One region of the Arthrobacter sp. NPDC055138 genome, then DNA from elsewhere that is predicted to be linked to it. Evidence: riboswitches for the same ligand, from Rfam matches in the RefSeq annotation. Region 1 holds a riboswitch; each other region holds the start of a gene.
The links. A riboswitch is a leader RNA that binds a small molecule or an ion and turns the genes downstream of it on or off. The one in region 1 is predicted to bind S-adenosylmethionine.

Region 1 (6,168 bases):
CATCGGGTTGGTCCTGGCGCTTCTGCTCGCGTTGATGCGGATCAGCGGCAACCGGATCTTGGCGGGGGCCGCCCGGGCCTACATCTCGGTCATCCGCGGCACTCCGCTGCTGGTGCAGCTGTTCGTGATCTTCTACGGACTGCCGACCATCGGCGTGGTGCTCGAACCGTGGCCCAGCGCGATCATCGCGTTCTCGATGAACGTGGGCGGCTACGCGGCAGAGGTGATCAGGGCCGCGATCCTGTCCGTGCCGAAGGGCCAGTGGGAAGCCGGCCACACCATCGGCATGGCCCGCACCACCACGCTCCGGCGCATCGTCCTGCCGCAGGCGGCCAGGGTCTCCGTGCCGCCGCTGTCCAACACCTTCATTTCTCTGGTCAAGGACACGTCCCTCGCCTCGCTGATCCTGGTCACCGAAGCGTTCCGGGTGGCCCAGGAAATCGCCGCCTTCAGCCAGGAATTCCTGCTGCTGTACATGGAGGCCGCGGCGGTCTACTGGGTGTTCTGCCTGGTCCTGTCCGCCGGACAGACCCGACTGGAGAAGAGGCTGGACCGCTATGTCGCCCACTGAAGTCCCGCCCGCGGCGCCTTCCGGCGCCGACGGCGGTCCCGTGCTCTCCGTGGAGGGACTGCGCAAGTCCTTCGGCGGCAACCAGGTGCTGACCTCAATCGACCTGTCGGTGAAGACCGGAGGCGTGCTGGCGCTGATCGGCCCCTCAGGCTCCGGCAAGACCACCGTGCTGCGGTGCCTGAACGGCTTGGAAATTCCCGACGGCGGACGGGTCGCCTTTGCGGGCGGGCCCGCCGTGGACTTCGGCTCGCCCGTGGGCCGCAAGCAGATTTCCGAGCTGCGGGACCGCAGTGCCATGGTGTTCCAGCACTACAATCTGTTTCCGCACATGACCGTGCTGCAGAACATCATCGAGGGCCCGGTCCAGGTCCAGAAGCGGCCCCGGGCCGACGCCGTACGCGAGGCCATGTCGCTGTTGGAACGCGTGGGGCTGACCGGCAAGGAAGACCAGTACCCGCACCAGCTCTCCGGCGGACAGCAGCAGCGGGTCGGCATAGTCCGGGCGCTGGCGCTCAAACCCTCGCTGCTGCTCTTCGATGAGCCGACCTCGGCGCTGGACCCCGAACTGGTGGGCGATGTGCTGCACGTGATCAAGGAACTGGCCGACGAAGGCTGGACCATGGCGCTGGTGACGCACGAGCTGGCGTTCGCCCGGGAAGTAGCCAGCGAGGTGGTGTTCATGGACGGCGGCGTGGTGGTGGAGCGAGGCCACCCCGACCAGGTGCTGCGCGAGCCGCGGGAGGAGCGCACCCGGCAGTTCGTCCACCGGCTGCTGAACCCGTTCTAGGCCGGATAATCCACGACGACTGCCGCTAGCGGCCGGGCTGCGCGGGCCCTCGCATCGGCATCGGCGGGATTCCCGTGCTTGGGGTTCCCTGTCCGGGTGCCTGAGCGCGCTCGTGGCCCTGGACCGGAGCCGCCGGCAGCGGCGCAGGGTATGGAGCCGCCGCGATCCCTGGCTGCAGCGTCCGGAACCAGCCGTCGTACCGCTGGTCGGCACGCTTCACGGCGCGCGAAATGCCTACCGTCAGCAGCACGAAGCCGGCGATCGAAACCACCGCGAACAGCACCGCGAAGCCGGTGTAGACCTCCGCGTTAGAGCTGTAGAACACGCTGGTGGCGTCCAGGAAGGACTCGCGGACCGCCGAGGCGGACATCCAGCCGCTCATCGCACCTCCTGCAACGAAGAGGGCAATGCCCCAAACGGTCAGGCCGGCAGCTGAGGGGATGTAGCGGTAGTTCATGCTTCCCACTATCGGCAGCCCACCCGCGTAACGTCGGCCTCCACGACGTATTCTTGGCCACACTCCCCGGCCGCCGAACCCCGCCAAATCCGCGCCAGAACCTCTGAATCCCGAGAGGTGTTCCACGCCACGCCGCTTGATAATTCATCTGATGTCCATTGGAATGGCAGAATGTAAACTTCCATGCACCGTTCCGCATGGCACCACGTTCCGGCCGGAAGCTACCCATCCCGCGCTTTCTCCTCTGCGGCGGCCTCCGGTCACGAAAGGCAGAACCATGGCCACGACTTTGGCTACCAAGTCTTTGACGGCACAGACGGCCTCCGAGGCCCACGACCTCCTCAATGCTGCGGTGGAAGAACTGCAATCAATCGCGGCCATCGACGGCGATTGCGGCATTCTGGTCACCCGCACCGGGCCCGGGCAATTCACTGTGGAACTGAGCGACGACGTGCCCTACGGCATCACGCAGGAATCCGACCTCGACTAGGATCCGCCTCTCCGGCTGGGCCCACCAGCACGGGCCGTCGCGGCATTGACTCCCGGTTTCAGGCTGCTAGCGTTTCGCTCGTACGTTCAGGCAATCCGGCAGATCTGAGGAGCGTTCCCGTGGCAAACGTCAGCATCATCGGTACCGGCAACATGGGCCAGGCCATCTCCAGCGTGGTCAGCAAGGGCGGAAACGTCGTCGAGTCGTTCGACCATGACGACGCCCGGCCCGTAACCGGCGACATTGTTATCCTCGCGGTGCCCTACCCCGCCCTGTCCGACATCGTCCGCAGCCGCGGCGACCAGTTGGCGGGAAAGGTGGTCGTCGACATCACCAACCCGCTGAACTTTGAAACCTTCGACTCGCTCACCGTGCCGTCCGACAGTTCGGCCGCAGCCGAACTCAGCGCCTCGCTGCCGGATTCGCGCGTGGTCAAGGCCTTCAACACCACCTTCGCCGCCACGCTGTCCTCCGGCACCGTCGGCGGCCTGCCCACCACCGTGCTTATGGCCGGGGATGATGCCGCGGCCAAGTCCCAGCTGGCCGAGGTGGTCACCGCCGCCGGGCTGAACGCCATCGATGCCGGCGCACTGTCCCGGGCCCGGGAACTCGAGGCCCTGGGATTCCTGCAGATCTCCCTGGCCGCCGCCGAGAAGCTCCCGTGGACCGGAGGCTTCGGCGTCGTCGCCTGACCGCCTAATAGCCCGGCGCTAGCGCCGTCCCGACCGCCTGGCAGCAATAGCCATTCCGGCCAGCACGCCGGCGGCGATCAGCAGCAGCACGGACACCACGATTAGCGGGGGCATGATGTCCAGCCCCATGATGGACGGCATCACCGTCAGGCTGACCGCGAAGAGAGCGACGACGGCAGCAGCGAGCCCGAGGGCAACGGCACGGGGATTGGATCCTTCCACGCCCTCCACTCTATCGGCGCTTCGCTCCGGCTTTGTGACGCCGGCCGGCGCCCGTCGAATAAGGCCACGGGCCCTCCCGGTGGGATAATTTCGCCCATGGCTCCAGCAATCGCATACCAAGGTGAACCCGGCTCGAACTCGCACATGGCGTGCCTTGAGGTCCGGCCCGGCTGGGACGCGGTGCCATGCGCCAGCTTTGAAGACGCCTTCGCCGCCGTCACCAGCGGCGAGGCCGAACTGGCCATGATCCCCATTGACAACTCGATCGCCGGCCGCGTGGCGGACATCCATGCCCTGCTGCCCCGGACCACGCTGCAGATCGTGGAGGAATTCTTCCTGCCCATCCGCTTCAGCCTGCTCGGCATTCCCGGGGCCACGGTGGAACAGGCCCGTGAAGTGCACAGCCACATCCATGCCCTGGGACAGTGCCGCAAGCTGATCCGCCGTTTGGGGCTAACGCCGGTCATTGCCGGCGATACCGCCGGGTCGGCCCGTGAAGTTGCCGAGTGGAACGATCCCACCAAGGTCTCGCTCGCGCCGCCGATGGCCGCGGAGCTGTACGGCCTGCAAGTCTTCGCCGAGAAAGTGGAAGACGATCCAACGAACACCACCCGGTTTGTGGTGCTGGCCGACCGGCGGCCCGTCCCCCGCCGCGAGGAGCTGCCCGGTCCCGCGGTGACCAGCTTTGTTTTCCGGGTGCGCAACGTTCCCTCGGCGCTGTACAAGGCCCTCGGCGGGTTCGCGACCAACGGCATCAACATGACCCGGCTGGAGAGCTACATGGTGGGCGGCGAATTCGCGGCCACCATGTTCATGGTGGACGTCGAAGGCCATCCGGAGGACCAGCCAATGGTCCATGCCTTCGAGGAACTCGAATTCTTCACCACCGAAATCCGGATTCTGGGCGTCTATCCCGCCCACCCGTTCCGGTTGAACCGCGGCGCGGAACAGCCGGCAGGCACCTAGGCAAGGGAAGCGCGTGCCACCGAGTGGCACGCGCGGCGCCGGACAGAGTTCTTAACGAACTGTTACCCGCGTTTGACCGAGGCCACGTCCCGCTTTACCTTGGAAATGAATCACGAGCGCCAACTTCACAGCCCTGGCTGGTTGGCCGGCAACCCTCTACCGTAGCGGGGTGCTCCAGGTGATGATTCGGCCCGCCGGGTTTGTCGGCAGGCAAGTACGCGTATCCTCCGGCAGCAGCGGATGCGCCTGAGCTTCAAGGATGGCCATGTCCCTGCACAACGACTTGACCCCGAACACCCTCCGCTCCGCCTTCGGGCGCTTTCCCTCCGGAATCGCAGCGCTCTGCGCCGTCATCGACGGTCAGCCGCAAGGCATCGTCGCTTCCTCCTTCACCGTGGGCGTTTCACTGGAGCCGCCGCTGGTGATGTTCGCCGTCCAGAACACCTCGCGGACCTGGCCGCTGCTCCGCCAGGCCGGCCGGATCGGCGTGTCGGTGCTGAGCACGGAGCACGACGGCGTCTGCCGCCAGATTGCTTCCAAGAGCGGCGACCGCTTCGCCGGGCTGAGCCTGCACCGCACCGACCGGGACGCGCTTTTCCTCAACGAGGCAGCGCTGTGGCTGGATTGCTCGGTGCATCAGGAGTTCCCGGCCGGTGACCACCAGGTGGTGCTGCTGGAGGTACACGCGCTGAGCACGCACGACGGCGCGCACGAACCGCTGGTCTTCCACGACTCCTCGTTCCGCCGGCTGGTACAGCCCGCGTTCGTCTAGGGCAGCGGGCGTCCCCGCGCCGCCACCCACAGCGCGTACCATTCCTGCCGGGTCATTGCCGCGCCGATCTCCTCGGCCTGGCCGCAGGCCCTGATCCGCTCCGGGTTGCTGGTACCGACGACCGGCCGGATCCGGGCAGGATGGCGCAGCAGCCAGCCCAGCACCACGGCTTCCTGCGTGCAGCCCTTGTCCCGGGCCAGCTCGGAGACCAAGGCTGCCGTCGCGCGATCCGCTGCCGCACCACCGCCGCCGGGGCCGTCAACTGTGCCGGCGGCCCGTTCCGCCGGCCGGCCGCTGTAGCGGCCCCGCGCCAGCGAGCCCCAGGCCTGCAACTCCACCGCGTGGGCAGCACAGTACTCCAGGGTGCCGTGCGGGAAGCCGACGGCGGCGCCTTCCGGGTGGTTGACCAGCACGCCGGATTCAAGCCAGTCCCGCCGGTACAGGCTCATTTCCAACTGGTTGACGGCGAGCGGCTCGTCGAGCGCGGCCTGCAGCCACCTCATCTGCTCGCCGGACATGTTCGAGACGCCTAGGCGGCGGACCTTCCCGGCCAGCCGGAGGCGGCTGAACGCCTCGGCAATCTCCTCGGCCGGGGCCAGCGGATCCGGCCGGTGGATCAGCAGCGTGTCCAGGTGGTCGGTGTGCAGGCGGCGCAGGCTTTCCTCGGTACCGGCCACGATGGCCGCGCGGGATGAGTCGTACTGGCCCACCAGTCCGGGAACCGGCAGTCGGATGCCGCATTTGCTCTGCAGCTGGATGGTTTCCCGGAGTTCCGGTCGCTCGGCCAGCACCCGGCCGAACGCAGCCTCCGCCTTGCCGTGGGCGTAAATGTCCGCGTGGTCGAAGATCCTGATGCCGATGTCCAGTGCCGCCTCCACGGCCGTGTGGGCGGCGGCGACGTCGGCGGCCTCCAGCGGGCCGCTCCCCCAGCCACCGCCCAAACCCATGCTGCCGAAGATCAGGCGGGATCCGGCGTCGTCCATTGATATGTCCCTTCGCTGGGCAGGCTTCCAGCGTACGACAGCGGCTCGCCGAAATCGGGGGTTGTGCCGCCTCGCGGACGGCAGTACGGTAACTCTCGCGGGGCCGGATAGCGTCCCCAGGCAACCAGTATTAGGCCGCCTGCGCCACCCGCGCCGCCAGGAAGTTAACCATGGCAGTTCCTCCCAGCCCGGACCGGGGCCCTCACCAGCCGTCCGGTCCCTCAACAG
Region 2 (6,168 bases), on a different contig from region 1:
TCCGCGCCTACGGCGGCCCCGCCCTGCCCTGGTGGGTCTGGGCGGCCGCCGCGCTGGTTGCCGTGGCGTGGCTGGGCCACCGCAACATCGAGCTGTCCGGCAAGGTGCTGGCCGTGCTGCTAGTGGCCGAAGTGCTGATCGTGCTGATCCTGGACGCCGCCATCGTCTTTGGCGGCGGCGGGGCCGAGGGCCTCTCCACCGGGTTCGTCACACCGTCAACCGTGCTGTCTGGGGCGCCCGGTATCGCGCTGCTATTCGCCATCCTGAGCTTCATCGGCTTCGAGGTCACCGCCGTGTTCCGGGATGAGGCCCGGGATCCGGACAAGACGATCCCGCGGGCCACCTATGTGGCCCTGCTGGTGGTGGGCGGCTTCTATGCGCTCTCCAGCTGGCTGCTGATCAGCGTCTGGGGCGACACCGGGATTGTGCAGAAGGCCACGGATGCACCCGGCACCCTGCTGTCCGAGACCACCGCGCTCTACCTGGGCACGGCCGGCAGCCACATTGTCCAGGTCCTGCTCGCCAGCAGCTTGTTCGCGTGCATCCTGTCCTTCCACAACATCAGCTCACGCTATTTCTTCCAGCTCTCGAGGAAGGGAGTCTTCCCGCCCAAGCTGGCCAGCACCCACCCGAAGCACCGCTCTCCGCACCGGGCCTCCGGAGCGGCCACCGCCGTGGTGGCCCTGTTCCTGCTGGTCGCGGTGGTGGCCGGATGGGATCCGATCGTGCAGTTCTACACTTGGTTCGCCGGATTCTCCTCCTTGGGCGTGGTGGTGCTGATGACGCTCACCAGCGTCGCTGTGCTGGTGTTCTTCCGCCGGCGGGGAGCGCCTGCCCGCAGCTGGAAGCGCTCCGTTGGACCGGCTCTTGGGCTGCTCGGCTTGCTGGGCATCTTGGGCCTGATCCTGCAGAACCTCCCCACCTTGGTCGGCAACAGTGTGCCGCTGGCGATCGCCGTCGTCGTGCTGATCCTTGCCTGCTTCGGGGCCGGAGCGGTGGTGGGATCCAAGCGGCAACAGGCCGTAACCGGCGCCGCACCGGCGTCGTAATTCTTGCCCTGGGCGTGACGCGCAACATTTTTACCCCGCGTGACGCGCACCATTTCCCTCCGCGGCGCCTGCGGGTGTCCAATGGAGGGGTACCCATCCAGAGCGGCCGAGAGACCTGGCTTGTTGACGCCGCAGCAACCCCCTCCTTGTGAGGAAGGTGCTACCGCCAGGACCGATGGAGAAGCTCGATCTCTCGTTGGTTCCTCAGGGCCACTGCATGCCCGCCGGGGGACCGGCGCGGGCTCTTCTCATCAGTAAAGGAGCCTGACATGACCTTGAACCATTCCCCGCGGCACATCCGCTTCAACGCGTTCGACATGAACTGCGTGGGCCACCAGTCGCCCGGACTGTGGCGCCACCCGCAGGACAAGTCCGCCACCTACAACACCATCGGCTACTGGACGCATCTGGCCAAGGTGCTGGAGAAGGGCCTGTTCGACGGACTCTTCATTGCCGACGTGCTCGGCACTTACGACGTGTTCGGATCGTCCAACGAGACGACGCTGCGGGCCGGCACGCAGGTCCCGGTGAACGATCCGTTCATGCTGGTATCGGCCATGGCCGCGGTGACCGAGAACCTGGGCTTCGGCGTCACCGCCGGCACTGCCTACGAGCACCCGTACCCGTTCGCCCGCCGCCTGGCCACACTGGATCACCTCACCAACGGCCGCGTCGGCTGGAACGTGGTGACCGGCTACCTGCCCTCGGCCGCGCGCAACATGGGCCAGGAAGACCAACTGGAGCACGACGAGCGCTACAACCACGCCGATGAATACCTCGAAGTCATCTACAAGCTGCTTGAGGGCTCGTGGGAAGACGACGCAGTGGTCAAGGACGTGGAGACCGGCGTTTTCACCGACCCGGCAAAGGTGCACGAAATCCGGCACGAGGGCAAGTTCTTCAAGGTGCCCGGGATCGCCATCACCGAGCCGAGCCCGCAGCGCACTCCGGTGATCTTCCAGGCGGGGGCCTCCAAGCGCGGCACCGAGTTCGCCGCCGATAACGCCGAGGCGGTGTTCGTCACCTGCCCCACCAAGGAAATGCTTGCCGCGTCGGTGAAGAAAATCCGCGACGCGGCCGAGGCTGCCGGCCGCGGCCGTTACGACGTCCGCATCTACGCCATGCAGACCGTGGTGACCGGACCGGACAACGCCACCGCCCAGGCCAAGTTCGAGGACTACAAGTCGTACGCGGACGTCAACGGCGCGCTGGCCCTGATTTCGGGCTGGATGGGCGTGGACCTGTCCACCTACGGCCCGGACGACGTGATCGGCGAGAACGTGAAGTCCAATGCCATCCAGTCCTCGGTGGAGACCTTCCAGAAGGCCTCCGGCGACAGCGGCAAGCCCTGGACCATCCGCCAGCTGGCCGAATGGGTCGGCGTCGGCGGCTTCGGCCCGATCACCGTGGGCTCCGGCCAGGAGGTCGCCGCCAAGCTGGTGGAGTGGGTCGAGGAAACCGACGTGGACGGTTTCAATCTGGCCTACGCCATCACCCCGGGCACGTTCGAGGACGTCGTGGAATACGTGGTGCCGGAGCTGCAGAAGCTCGGAGCGTACCCTACCGAGTACGCGCCGGGCACGCTGCGCAACAAGCTCTTCGGCCGCGGCGACAAGCTGCCGGAGAACCACCGCGCGGCCGGCTTCCGGCTGCAGAATGCCCTGGTCGACTGAGCCTGGGCAACAGCAGAACCATTTAGACAACGACGTCGGGGCGCGGCCCCTTTGGGGGCAGCGCACCGACGTCGGAAGAACCATCCAGAGCGGCTGAGAGATCTGGCTCGATGACGCCGCAGCAACCCCGGCTCTTTGCCGCACGGTGCTAATGCCAGGACCGATGGAGAACCCGGACAGGACCGGAACTGGCTGCGCCATGCCTGCGCGGCTGTGATGGCTGTGCCCGGGGCTCCCTGAACTTCAGGAGCAACATGACACGGCACGCCGCAGGCGGTTCGCGATGATTGAGATCCGTGATCTGCACAAGAGTTACAGCACAGGCCAGGGGACGGTCGATGTGCTCAAGGGCATCGACCTGAGCATCGAGCAGGGGGCGATTACCGCCGTCGTTGGCTCGTCCGGGGCCGGCAAGACGACCCTGTCCCACTGCATTTCCCTGTTGGAGAAACCGACCTCCGGCCAGGTGCTGGTGGACGGCCGCAACCTGTCCGCGCTGTCCGGCCAGGCACTGCGCAGCGAACGCCGCGCGATCGGCACCATTTTTCAGCATTCGGCGCTGCTGCGCCGGATGACGGTGGCCGAGAACGTTGCGCTCCCGCTGCGCAACCTGGGCGTGGTGCACCGGCAGATGGAGGACCGTGTGGCCGAACTGCTGGACCGGGTGGGCCTGCTGCACAAGGCCAACGCCTACCCGGGGCAGCTTTCCGGCGGCCAGAAGCAGCGGGTGGGCATCGCCCGGGCGCTGGCGCTGCGGCCGCGGATCCTGCTGTCCGACGAATCCACGTCCGGCTTGGACCCGGAGTCCACGCAGCAGATCCTGGACCTGCTGGATGACGTGCGGACCGAGCTGGGACTGTCCGTCATCCTGATCACCCACGAGATGGACGTGGTGCGCCACGTCGCCGACCAGGTGGCCGTGCTGGCCAACGGGCGGGTTTCGGAGTACGGGCCGATCGGCGCACTGGTGGCGGACCCTGCGTCTGGCGCGGGCCGCCAACTGCTGCCCGTGCGGGCCCTGCCGCTGCCAGCCGGCTTCGACTACGCGCTGTCCGTCTCCTACCGGCACGGGCCGGTGGACCCGGAGTGGATGACCCGGCTTTCCGCAGGCCTCGGCGTACGCGTGGCGCTGCTGGGCGGTTCGGTGGAAGCACACGGCGACTCGGTACTCGGCCGTGCCGAAATCGGCGTGGCCGGCCGCCCGGAAGCGGAGGTCCGCGCCTATCTGGGGCAGCTGGGCCTGGTCGCGGATCGGCGGGTGGCAGTCTCCGCCGCCACCGTCCACACCCGGGAATCGGTTGCGCCGCCGTCGGACGATGCAGAACACGAAGCCCACCAGAAGATCGAGGCGCGAACATGAGGCCCACCGAAACCGCCGCCGTCGGGCTGGACACGCCCTGGGCCGACCTGCCGGCGCTGCTGCTGCCCGCCTACGGCGAGACCTGGGCGATGGTCGGCATGGTGATGGCACTAGTGATCCTGGTCGGCGGAGCCACCGGCGTGCTGCTCTACAACACGGACAGCCGCGGATTGTTTCCGCGGCCGCGGCTGCATGGTGTGGTCAGCTGGCTGGTCAACATGGGGCGTTCGCTGCCGTTCCTGGTGCTGATGGCGGCGATCATCCCGTTGACGAAGTGGGTGACCGGGACCACCATCGGCATCGCGGCGGCGGTGGTCCCGATGACGCTGGCCGGCATTCCGTTCTTTGCCCGGCTGGTGCAGAACGCGCTGAACGACTTGCCGCGCGAGAACATGGCCGTGGGTCTGGTGACCGGCAGTTCCACCGGGCAGATCATCCGGCAGACCCAGCTGCGTGAGGCGCTGCCGGGCCTGACCTCGGCGATCACGCTGAACACGATCTCGATGATCGAATACTCGGCGATCGCAGGAACCATCGGCGCCGGCGGCATCGGCTACTTGGCCGTCACGTACGGTTACCAGCGGTTCGATACCCATGTGATGGCCGCCACCATCGTTGTCCTCATCATCACGGTCCAGCTGGTGCAGTTCGCCGGCGACCGCATTTCCCGCGCCCTGCTGCGCCCCTAGCTGAACAAACCAGGAGCACCACACATGAACACACCGACTACCGGGTCTGGCCACGACCATGGTTTCACCTTGCGCAAGCAGTCCACCGCCCTGCCGTGGGGCATCGCGGCGATCGCCGCCGTCGTCGCCCTGGTCCTGGGGCTGTTGCTGGTGCAGCAGCAGTCCCGGCCGGCCACCGCGGCCGCCGCCGGCGGCGAGGTCACCTCCCCGTTGAAGGTCCACTTCGAACCGGCTATGGCGGGCGAGGAGAAGATCCTCAAGTTCGTCGCCGAGGAGATCGCGCCGGACTACGGCGTGGAGATCGAGGCTGTGGGCCTGCAGGACCCGGTTCAGGCCAACCGCGCGGTGGCAGAGGGCCAGTTCCACGCCACCATCTTCGAGCACCAGTGGTACATGCAGCAGTCGGCGGACGCTAGCGGCGTCGAACTGACGCCCACCGTGGAACTGTTCCAGTGGGGCTTCGGGCTGTATTCCACGCGCTACGACTCGGTCGAGAGCCTGCCTCGGGACGCCGTCCTGCTGCTGCCGAACGATGCGGCCAACCAAGGCCAGGCGCTCTGGCTGCTGCAGCGCGAGGGGCTGCTGGAACTGGATCCGGCGGTCGAGCCGCGTACCGCGAAGATCCGCGACGTCACCGGCAATCCGCGGGGTTTCACACTGAAGGAAGCCGACCTGTTGGCGATGCCGCGCATGCTCGATTCGGTCGACGTGGCGATCGGCTACGTCTCCCAGTTCGACGCCGGCAAGATCGGCCGCGACAAGGGCATTCTGTTCCCGGCGGCACCCAAGACGTTCGCCTCCCGCCTGGTGATCGGCACCGAGTACAAGGACAGCGCCGAGAGCAAGAAGCTGATCGAGATCTTCTCCGATCCGCGGCTCGAGGAATACCTCGGCACCACGGAGGATCCACTGGTCAAGGACGTGCTGACGCCAGTCTCGGCTGAGTAGTCAGCGCCGGGTGCCCGGCCGGCGCCGGCCGGGCATCGTGGCGACGGGGCCACGCAGCGCTACATCTTCGCGTAGCGCGCCCTGGCGCCAAGGTAGAGCCCGTAACAGATCAGCCCGACGGCCACGAAGGCCAGCGCCGCCGGCCCGAGCGGCTGTTCGCGCAGCGCCTTGAGCGCGCCGTCCAGGCCCTTCACGTCCTGCGGGTCGTTCTGCACGGCGGCGACCGCCAGCAGCAGCCCGAGCACAAACAAGGCCAAGCCCTTGCCGACAAAGCCGACGATGCCCACCCAGGTCACGGCGGTGCGGACTCCGCCCTGCGGCAGCGGCTTGAGGTCTTTGAAGAAGTTCCGGAACAGGCCTTTGACCACGTAGTAGATGCCGGCCCCGATGATGACCGCGCCGATCAGGAACAGCACCACGGCACCGCCCGGCCACTGCATCAGCTTGGT
Region 3 (6,168 bases), on a different contig from region 1:
GGCGAACACCCGGTCCAGGCTGCGCGCCACGCTCAGGGTGGTTGCCCTGGCGGCGTAGGCCTTGGCGCTGATCTCGCCGACCACCTGCAGGATCTGCGCGTCGTGCCGGACCAGCGGCGCGTTGCCGTGGCCAAACACGCGCTTGCGCTCCCGCACGTGGGTGGCGGCGTCAGTGGTGACGGCCTGCGCGATGCCGGCCAGGGCCACCAGCAGGATGTGCTGGTAGAGCGCCGTCTGGTACGGGAAGCGGTCGGCGAACGCTGACACGTTGGCCGGGTGCACCTCGGCGTCGGTAAACACCGTGGTGCCGCTGCCGGTCAGCCGCTGGCCGAAGCCGTCCCAGTCGTCGTAGGTTTCCACACCGGGTGTCTTGGTGGAGATGATCACCGAGACGTCCGAGCCGTCGGGCCGCTTGGCGGTGACGTCGATCCAGTCGGCGAAGATGGTGCCCGTGGTGTAGAACTTGCGCCCGTTCAGCACCAGCTTGCCGCCGGATTCGGAGAGCACGGTGGCGGTTCCGCCTGCGCCCGGTTCGGTCCACGCGTTCCCGGCCAGCTGGCCGGAGGCGAAGCGCTGCAGCCAACCGCTGCGGTCCCCGCCGCGGCCGTGGTGGTACAGGTTCTCCTCCACCAGCGCTATGTGCGAGCGCAGCGCCTGAGGAATGTTGCTGTCCGCGGCGGCCAGCTCGATCAACAGTTCGGTGAACTCTTCCCAGTCCAGCCCGTCGCCGCCGAGTTCGGCGGGAATCCGGGCGGCACCAAAGCCGGCGTCCTTCAGCCAGCCGATCTGCTCAAACGGCAACTCGCGGTCCAGTTCGCGGTCCAACGCTCCTGCGGTAATGCGCTGGAAGATCGGACGGTACTTGGCGACCGCCGCTGCGAAGGCCGGCGTCGAGTGGCCGGACGTTGTTGCGTGGTCAAGGGTTTCGGTCATGGTGGTGCTCCTGGAGGTCTCCGCCGTGCACGGCCGAGGTGGGACGGATGGGAATGCGGGGCGGATCAGGTATAGAGCGAGATCGGCTGGATGTCGCCCAGTAGGAAGTGGGCGCCGACCTCGACCTTCTTGTAGTCCACGGGGTCATGCAGGGTGTGGGTGCGGACATTGCGCCAGAAGATGTCCAGTCCCACCGCGGTTTTCGCGGAGGAAGAGCCGGTCACCTCGAAGATGCGGTTGGCCACTTCCACGCCCACCTCGGTGGAGACCACCTTGAGCCGGGCGATCTCGATCTCGATGCCAGCGCGTGCTTCGGCCGTCAGCTCCCCGCCGACGGCGATGGTGGCGTCGAAGCGTTCGTTCGTCCGGTCTGCCAAGGCCTCCACGGCAGCCACCCGGGACGACAGTTCCCCATAGACCCGCTGGGTCAGCGGATCCTGAGCGTAGGTTTCTGCGTTGCTGAGGAACCAGGAGTTCTTGCGCGCCAGGGTGATTTGGCGGCCGCGTTCCAGCGCACCCTGCGCGATGCCCAGGTAGAGGTTGCCGAACGCCAGCTGGATATACGGCGTCACCAGGCTGGAGAAGGGCTCCTCCCCCACCTCGCCGATGATGTCAGCGGAGGTGACCAGCACGCCGTCGTACTTGACGGAGCCGCTCGCGGAGAGGCGCTGGCCCAGCGCGTCCCAGTCGCCGAGGAAGGAGATTCCGGCGCGGTCATGTTCCAAGGCCAGGGCCAGGAACTTGCCCTGATCCGGACCGGAGGTGATCGCGGCGTTGACCAGGATCGCGTCGCCCACGGATGCGCCGGTGGAGAAGTGCTTGACACCGTCCAGCCGGTAGCCGTCGCCGTCGGGCACCAGTTCCAGGTTCGGGTCCACCGGATTGACCGAGTCGCCCCAGGACCAGCGGCCCTGGGCGGAGCGGCGGAGCAGGCGTTCCTGGACCTGCGCGTTGCCGTAGAAGACCACGGCACCGAGGTTTGCGTAGTGGTAGGCCAGGATCTGCGCGATCGACGCATCGGTGCGGGCCAGGATGCGCACGGCGTGCAGCGCGCTTTCCCAGTGGCCGCCCTCGCCGCCCCACTCGCTGGGGATGATCAGGTTGAACAGGCCGGAACTGCGCAGCAGCTCCACTTCGGCCTGCGGGTCCGCATTGCGCCGGTCCCGCTCCAGCACGTCCGTGCTCAGCACGGCGGCCACGCCCTCGGCGATCTGCTGCCAGTGGGCGAGTTCTTCGCGGCTGGCGTGTCCGCTCCAAGAGGAACGGCGGGTCTGCTGGTTTTCTTCAATGACGACGGCGGTCATGGCGCCTCCTCGTGCAGGGGCTCCCGCCTGCCGCACCGCGCAGCGACCATCACGGTCGGCGACGCAGCCTGGCGGGGGCCGTACTTGCCGGGCACCGATCTGTGCGCGGCCGGATCCTCATCTGGGGCACCCCGCTACGGAAGAGGGTTGCCGCCCAACCAGCCAGAGCTTGTCGTTGGGACTCTTGATCTTGGGGAAAAGTCTGCCGGGCGCCATCCGGCGCTGTGAAGCATGTGACGGGCCATGACGTTCCACTGCCGAATGTTACGGATACCCCCATCCGACGACGGCGGCCCCGCCTTCCGGTGGATCGTTCCGCTCCCAGCCGGTACCCCGCAGCGCCGGGCCGTCCGGATGAATTCCGGGCCGAAGATGCGCTCCAGTCCGCCGCCCCCTGTGGGCCTTTCCACGACGGGACTAGGGTGAAGTTGCGCCACCAATATCTGCCGGTCCGGGACGCACACCGTCCCGCCGCTCAGGGAGGTTCGAATCATGAAGGCATGGCAATTTACCGGGACGAACAAGCCGCTGGAGCTCAACGAGGTGGAGGAGCCGCGCGCCGGCCCCGGCGAGGTGGTGGTGGACGTCAAGGCGTCCGGTGTCTGCCACTCGGACGTCACCACGCTCGATGATCCGGGTTGGATGGCGCTGTTCCAGCACGGGCTGCCCCGCACCATGGGGCATGAGTCCGCCGGGGTGATCAGCGAGGTCGGCGACGGCATGGGCCGCTGGAAGGTGGGCGACCGGGTGGGCCTCTCCCCGGTGATGTCGGACGGGGACGCACTCGGCTACGGCAAGTGGGACGGTGGCTTTGCCGCCAAGCTTCGCGCGACCGATGACAACCTGGTGGCTCTGCCCGACGAGGTGCCGTTCGACCTCGGCGCGATGGCGACCGATGCCGGCCTGACCGCCTACCACGCGATCATGGCCGTCGGCGGGGCCAAGAAAGGCATGAAAGTCGGCGTCATTGGTCTGGGCGGGCTGGGCTACATTGGCGCGCGCTCCGCGGCGCTGTCCGGCGCAGAGGTCTACGGAGCCGAGGTCAACCCCGAGACGCAGAAACTGGCCGATGAGATCGGCCTGGCCGGCGTCGCCTCCTCGATTGAGGAGTTCAAGGACAAGAACCTGGAGCTGATCGTCGACTACGCCGGTTTCGGCACCACCACTTCGGCCGCCATCGAGACCCTCGGCGAGTTCGGCACCCTGGTCCAAGTGGGCATGGGACGGCTCGAATCCACCATCAACACCTACCCGATCATCATCAACCAGCTCACCATCAGGGGCTCAAAGTCCGGCACCAAGGAGGACTTAGCGGGCATCTACGAACTGATGAAGACCGGCCAGCTGAACCCGCCGATGAACCACATCACGCACGCCGACATCCCGGGCGCCATCGACAAGCTCCGGGCCGGCGGGGTGGTTGGCCGCTTCATCGCAATGTACGAGTGATGCAACAGCGCTGAACGTCTCAGCCTAGGTGGCGGGCAAGGCGGGCCGCTGACTGGCTAGAGGCCCAGACGCGGGGCTTCGATGGCCGGGCAGGTGTCCATCACGACGTCGAGCCCGGCCGCCTTGGCCCGTTCCGCGGCGGCTTCGTCGACGACGCCCAGCTGAAGCCAGACGGCTTTCGCGCCGACTTCAATGGCCTGGTCCACCACCGGGCCGACTTTCTGGGAGTTGACGAAGCAGTCCACCACGTCGATCTGACCAGGAATGTCCGCAAGCTTTCGGTAGCCGGTCAGGCCGTGGACGTCGTCGCCCTGCAGGTTGACCGGGACCACCTCCATGTCCAGCTGGTCCATCAGGTACCTGGAGATGCGCATGGCAACCCGGTGCGGGTTGGTGGACAGGCCGACGACGGCCCAGCGGCCGGGCGTGCTCAGCAGGCGGCTGACGACTTCGGGATCATTCTGGTGTGCCATGGCGCCACCCTACCCATGAGTTCCCGCTACCGGTACCTTCGCTAACTCGTCCCGCGGCCGGCGGCCCGGGAACCGCTCAAGTCCGCACTAACGCAGCGCAGCGACCAGTTCAGCGCCGGGCGTGGTTATCCGGCGCCCCAGCAGAAGCAGAACGGGTGGCCGGCGGGGTCCGCGTAGACCTGGAATCCGGACGCGGCCGCGGCGTCGTCGGCGGGTTTGAGCAGCTTGGCGCCGAGCGACGTGGCCAGTTCATGGGCCTCGGCCAGGTCATCGATGTAGAGGTCCAGATGGATCTGCTGTGGCGCGCCGTCGGGCCACTCAGGCGGAGTGTGGTCGGGCGCCAGTTGGACCGCCAGCCGCGGCTCGCCGTCAACGGAAACGGTATGCCAGTCGTCCTCGGCCTTGACCGTCCCGTCCAGCAGGCCTGCCCAGAAGCTGCTCTCAGCGTCCAGATCGGCGGCGTCGAACACGGTGATGTGACGGTTGATTTTCATGCGGCCATCCTGCCATCGCCACCGACCCTCGTCTACGGATTTCCGCACTCCGGCAACCGGCGTGGGCCGATTTTTGTGCCGCGGTTTGTTACGCCGCTTTATTACGGGCCGTTTGCCGTGGCTACCGGAAGTGCCGTTTAGTTAGTTGTGACCATCCCGAGCGGCCGAGAGACCTGGATCGACGACGCCGCAGCAACCCTGGTCACCGGAAGCCATCCCAGACTGCCGGTGATAACGAGGTGACAAGCCACGGGTACGGCCGGCGGAAGCCGGCCGCACGGCTTGAACCGTAGGGTGCTACTGCCAGGATCGATGGAGTGATCCCATGACTGCAGTACTGTCGTCGTCCCGCCACGCGGCCCCCGCATCCACTGCGCCCTCGGCAGCGTCCGATTCCGCTCTGGCCGTCTCCTTCCGCGGCCTGAACCGCACCTTCGGTACCGGCGCGAACGCCCACACCGTGCTCCGTGACGTGGACTTCGACGTCCGCCCCGGCGAAGTGCTGGCCATCCTGGGCCCGTCCGGCTGCGGCAAGTCCACCCTGCTGCGCGCCACCGCCGGGCTGGACGCGCCCAGCGCCGGCAGCGTGGACATCGACGGCACGCCGGTCCAGGGCATCGACTCGCGCTGCGCCGTCGCGTTCCAGGAACCGCGACTGCTGCCATGGCACACCCTGCAGGCCAATGTGGCCATCGGCCTGCCCAAATCTTCCAGCGCGAAGCAGGGCAAGTCCAAGGTGGCCCGGCTGCTGGAACTGGTGGGGCTGGACAAGTTCGCCAAGCATCGTCCGCGTGAAGTTTCCGGCGGCATGGCGCAGCGAGCCTCGTTGGCACGCGCTCTGGCCCGCAATCCGGGGGTACTCCTGCTGGACGAGCCCTTCGGCGCACTCGACGCGCTGACCCGGATCAAGATGCAGGATCTGCTGCTGGACATCCACGCGGCCGAACCCACCACCGTGCTGCTGGTGACCCATGACGTGGACGAAGCCCTGCAGTTGGCGGACCGGGTCATCCTGCTGGGCAAGGAAGAAGGCCGCGAGCACGACGGCGCCACGATTGTGCGCACTGTTGACGTTCCCGGCAGCCGCCCGCGGGACCGCGGTTCGGTGGAGCTGGCCCGAATGCGCCGCTCGCTGCTCGAAAGCCTCGGCGTCGACGGCCATTAGGCCGCCCTCTCCACCCTCAAGCATTTCCCGGGCCGTCTGTGCCCAAATCCACCCGTAACCGCGGAGCTTCTCCTGCTTCGCGCACCGTTCGAAGGGACCACCATGTCTATTGCCCGCCGCTTCTCCCGCCGCTCGATCCTCGGTGCGGCCGCCGTCGCCGCCAGCGCTTCGCTGGCCCTGACCGGCTGCGTGGCCGGCGAAGATTCCGAAGCCACCGCGGCCGAGGGCACCGGCGACGGTGTGCTCAACATCGACTTCGCCACCTACAACCCGCTGAGCCTGATCATCAAGGAAAAGGGCTGGCTGGAGGCCACCTTGGCCGATGACGGCGTTGAGGTGAACTGGTTGCA

Region 2: it holds a riboswitch for S-adenosylmethionine, as region 1 does, so the genes downstream of both, ACWF5H_RS10810 (LLM class flavin-dependent oxidoreductase) here and ACWF5H_RS03435 (flavin reductase family protein) in region 1, are expected to answer to the same signal.
Region 3: it holds a riboswitch for S-adenosylmethionine, as region 1 does, so the genes downstream of both, ACWF5H_RS10795 (acyl-CoA dehydrogenase family protein) here and ACWF5H_RS03435 (flavin reductase family protein) in region 1, are expected to answer to the same signal.

What each region holds. Positions count from the first base shown of each region.
Region 1 is NZ_JBSGTH010000001.1:712,725-718,892, reverse strand. Features, by position in the region: gene ACWF5H_RS03470 (amino acid ABC transporter permease) at 1-571, shown strand, start outside; gene ACWF5H_RS03465 (amino acid ABC transporter ATP-binding protein) at 558-1,358, shown strand; gene ACWF5H_RS03460 (hypothetical protein) at 1,384-1,815, opposite strand; gene ACWF5H_RS03455 (hypothetical protein) at 2,093-2,305, shown strand; gene ACWF5H_RS03450 (NADPH-dependent F420 reductase) at 2,425-2,997, shown strand; gene ACWF5H_RS03445 (hypothetical protein) at 3,016-3,219, opposite strand; gene ACWF5H_RS03440 (prephenate dehydratase) at 3,316-4,185, shown strand; SAM riboswitch class IV at 4,294-4,408, shown strand; gene ACWF5H_RS03435 (flavin reductase family protein) at 4,451-4,957, shown strand; gene ACWF5H_RS03430 (aldo/keto reductase) at 4,954-5,940, opposite strand; gene ACWF5H_RS03425 (DHA2 family efflux MFS transporter permease subunit) at 6,111-6,168, shown strand, end outside.
Region 2 is NZ_JBSGTH010000004.1:26,953-33,120, forward strand. Features, by position in the region: gene ACWF5H_RS10805 (APC family permease) at 1-1,049, shown strand, start outside; SAM riboswitch class I at 1,140-1,231, shown strand; gene ACWF5H_RS10810 (LLM class flavin-dependent oxidoreductase) at 1,319-2,722, shown strand; SAM riboswitch class I at 2,800-2,892, shown strand; gene ACWF5H_RS10815 (methionine ABC transporter ATP-binding protein) at 3,006-4,082, shown strand; gene ACWF5H_RS10820 (methionine ABC transporter permease) at 4,079-4,771, shown strand; gene ACWF5H_RS10825 (MetQ/NlpA family ABC transporter substrate-binding protein) at 4,796-5,719, shown strand; gene ACWF5H_RS10830 (DUF1206 domain-containing protein) at 5,779-6,168, opposite strand, start outside.
Region 3 is NZ_JBSGTH010000004.1:20,008-26,175, reverse strand. Features, by position in the region: gene ACWF5H_RS10800 (acyl-CoA dehydrogenase family protein) at 1-933, opposite strand, end outside; gene ACWF5H_RS10795 (acyl-CoA dehydrogenase family protein) at 999-2,237, opposite strand; SAM riboswitch class IV at 2,313-2,427, opposite strand; gene ACWF5H_RS10790 (zinc-binding dehydrogenase) at 2,730-3,686, shown strand; gene ACWF5H_RS10785 (CoA-binding protein) at 3,743-4,159, opposite strand; gene ACWF5H_RS10780 (VOC family protein) at 4,285-4,653, opposite strand; gene ACWF5H_RS10775 (ABC transporter ATP-binding protein) at 4,979-5,818, shown strand; gene ACWF5H_RS10770 (aliphatic sulfonate ABC transporter substrate-binding protein) at 5,921-6,168, shown strand, end outside.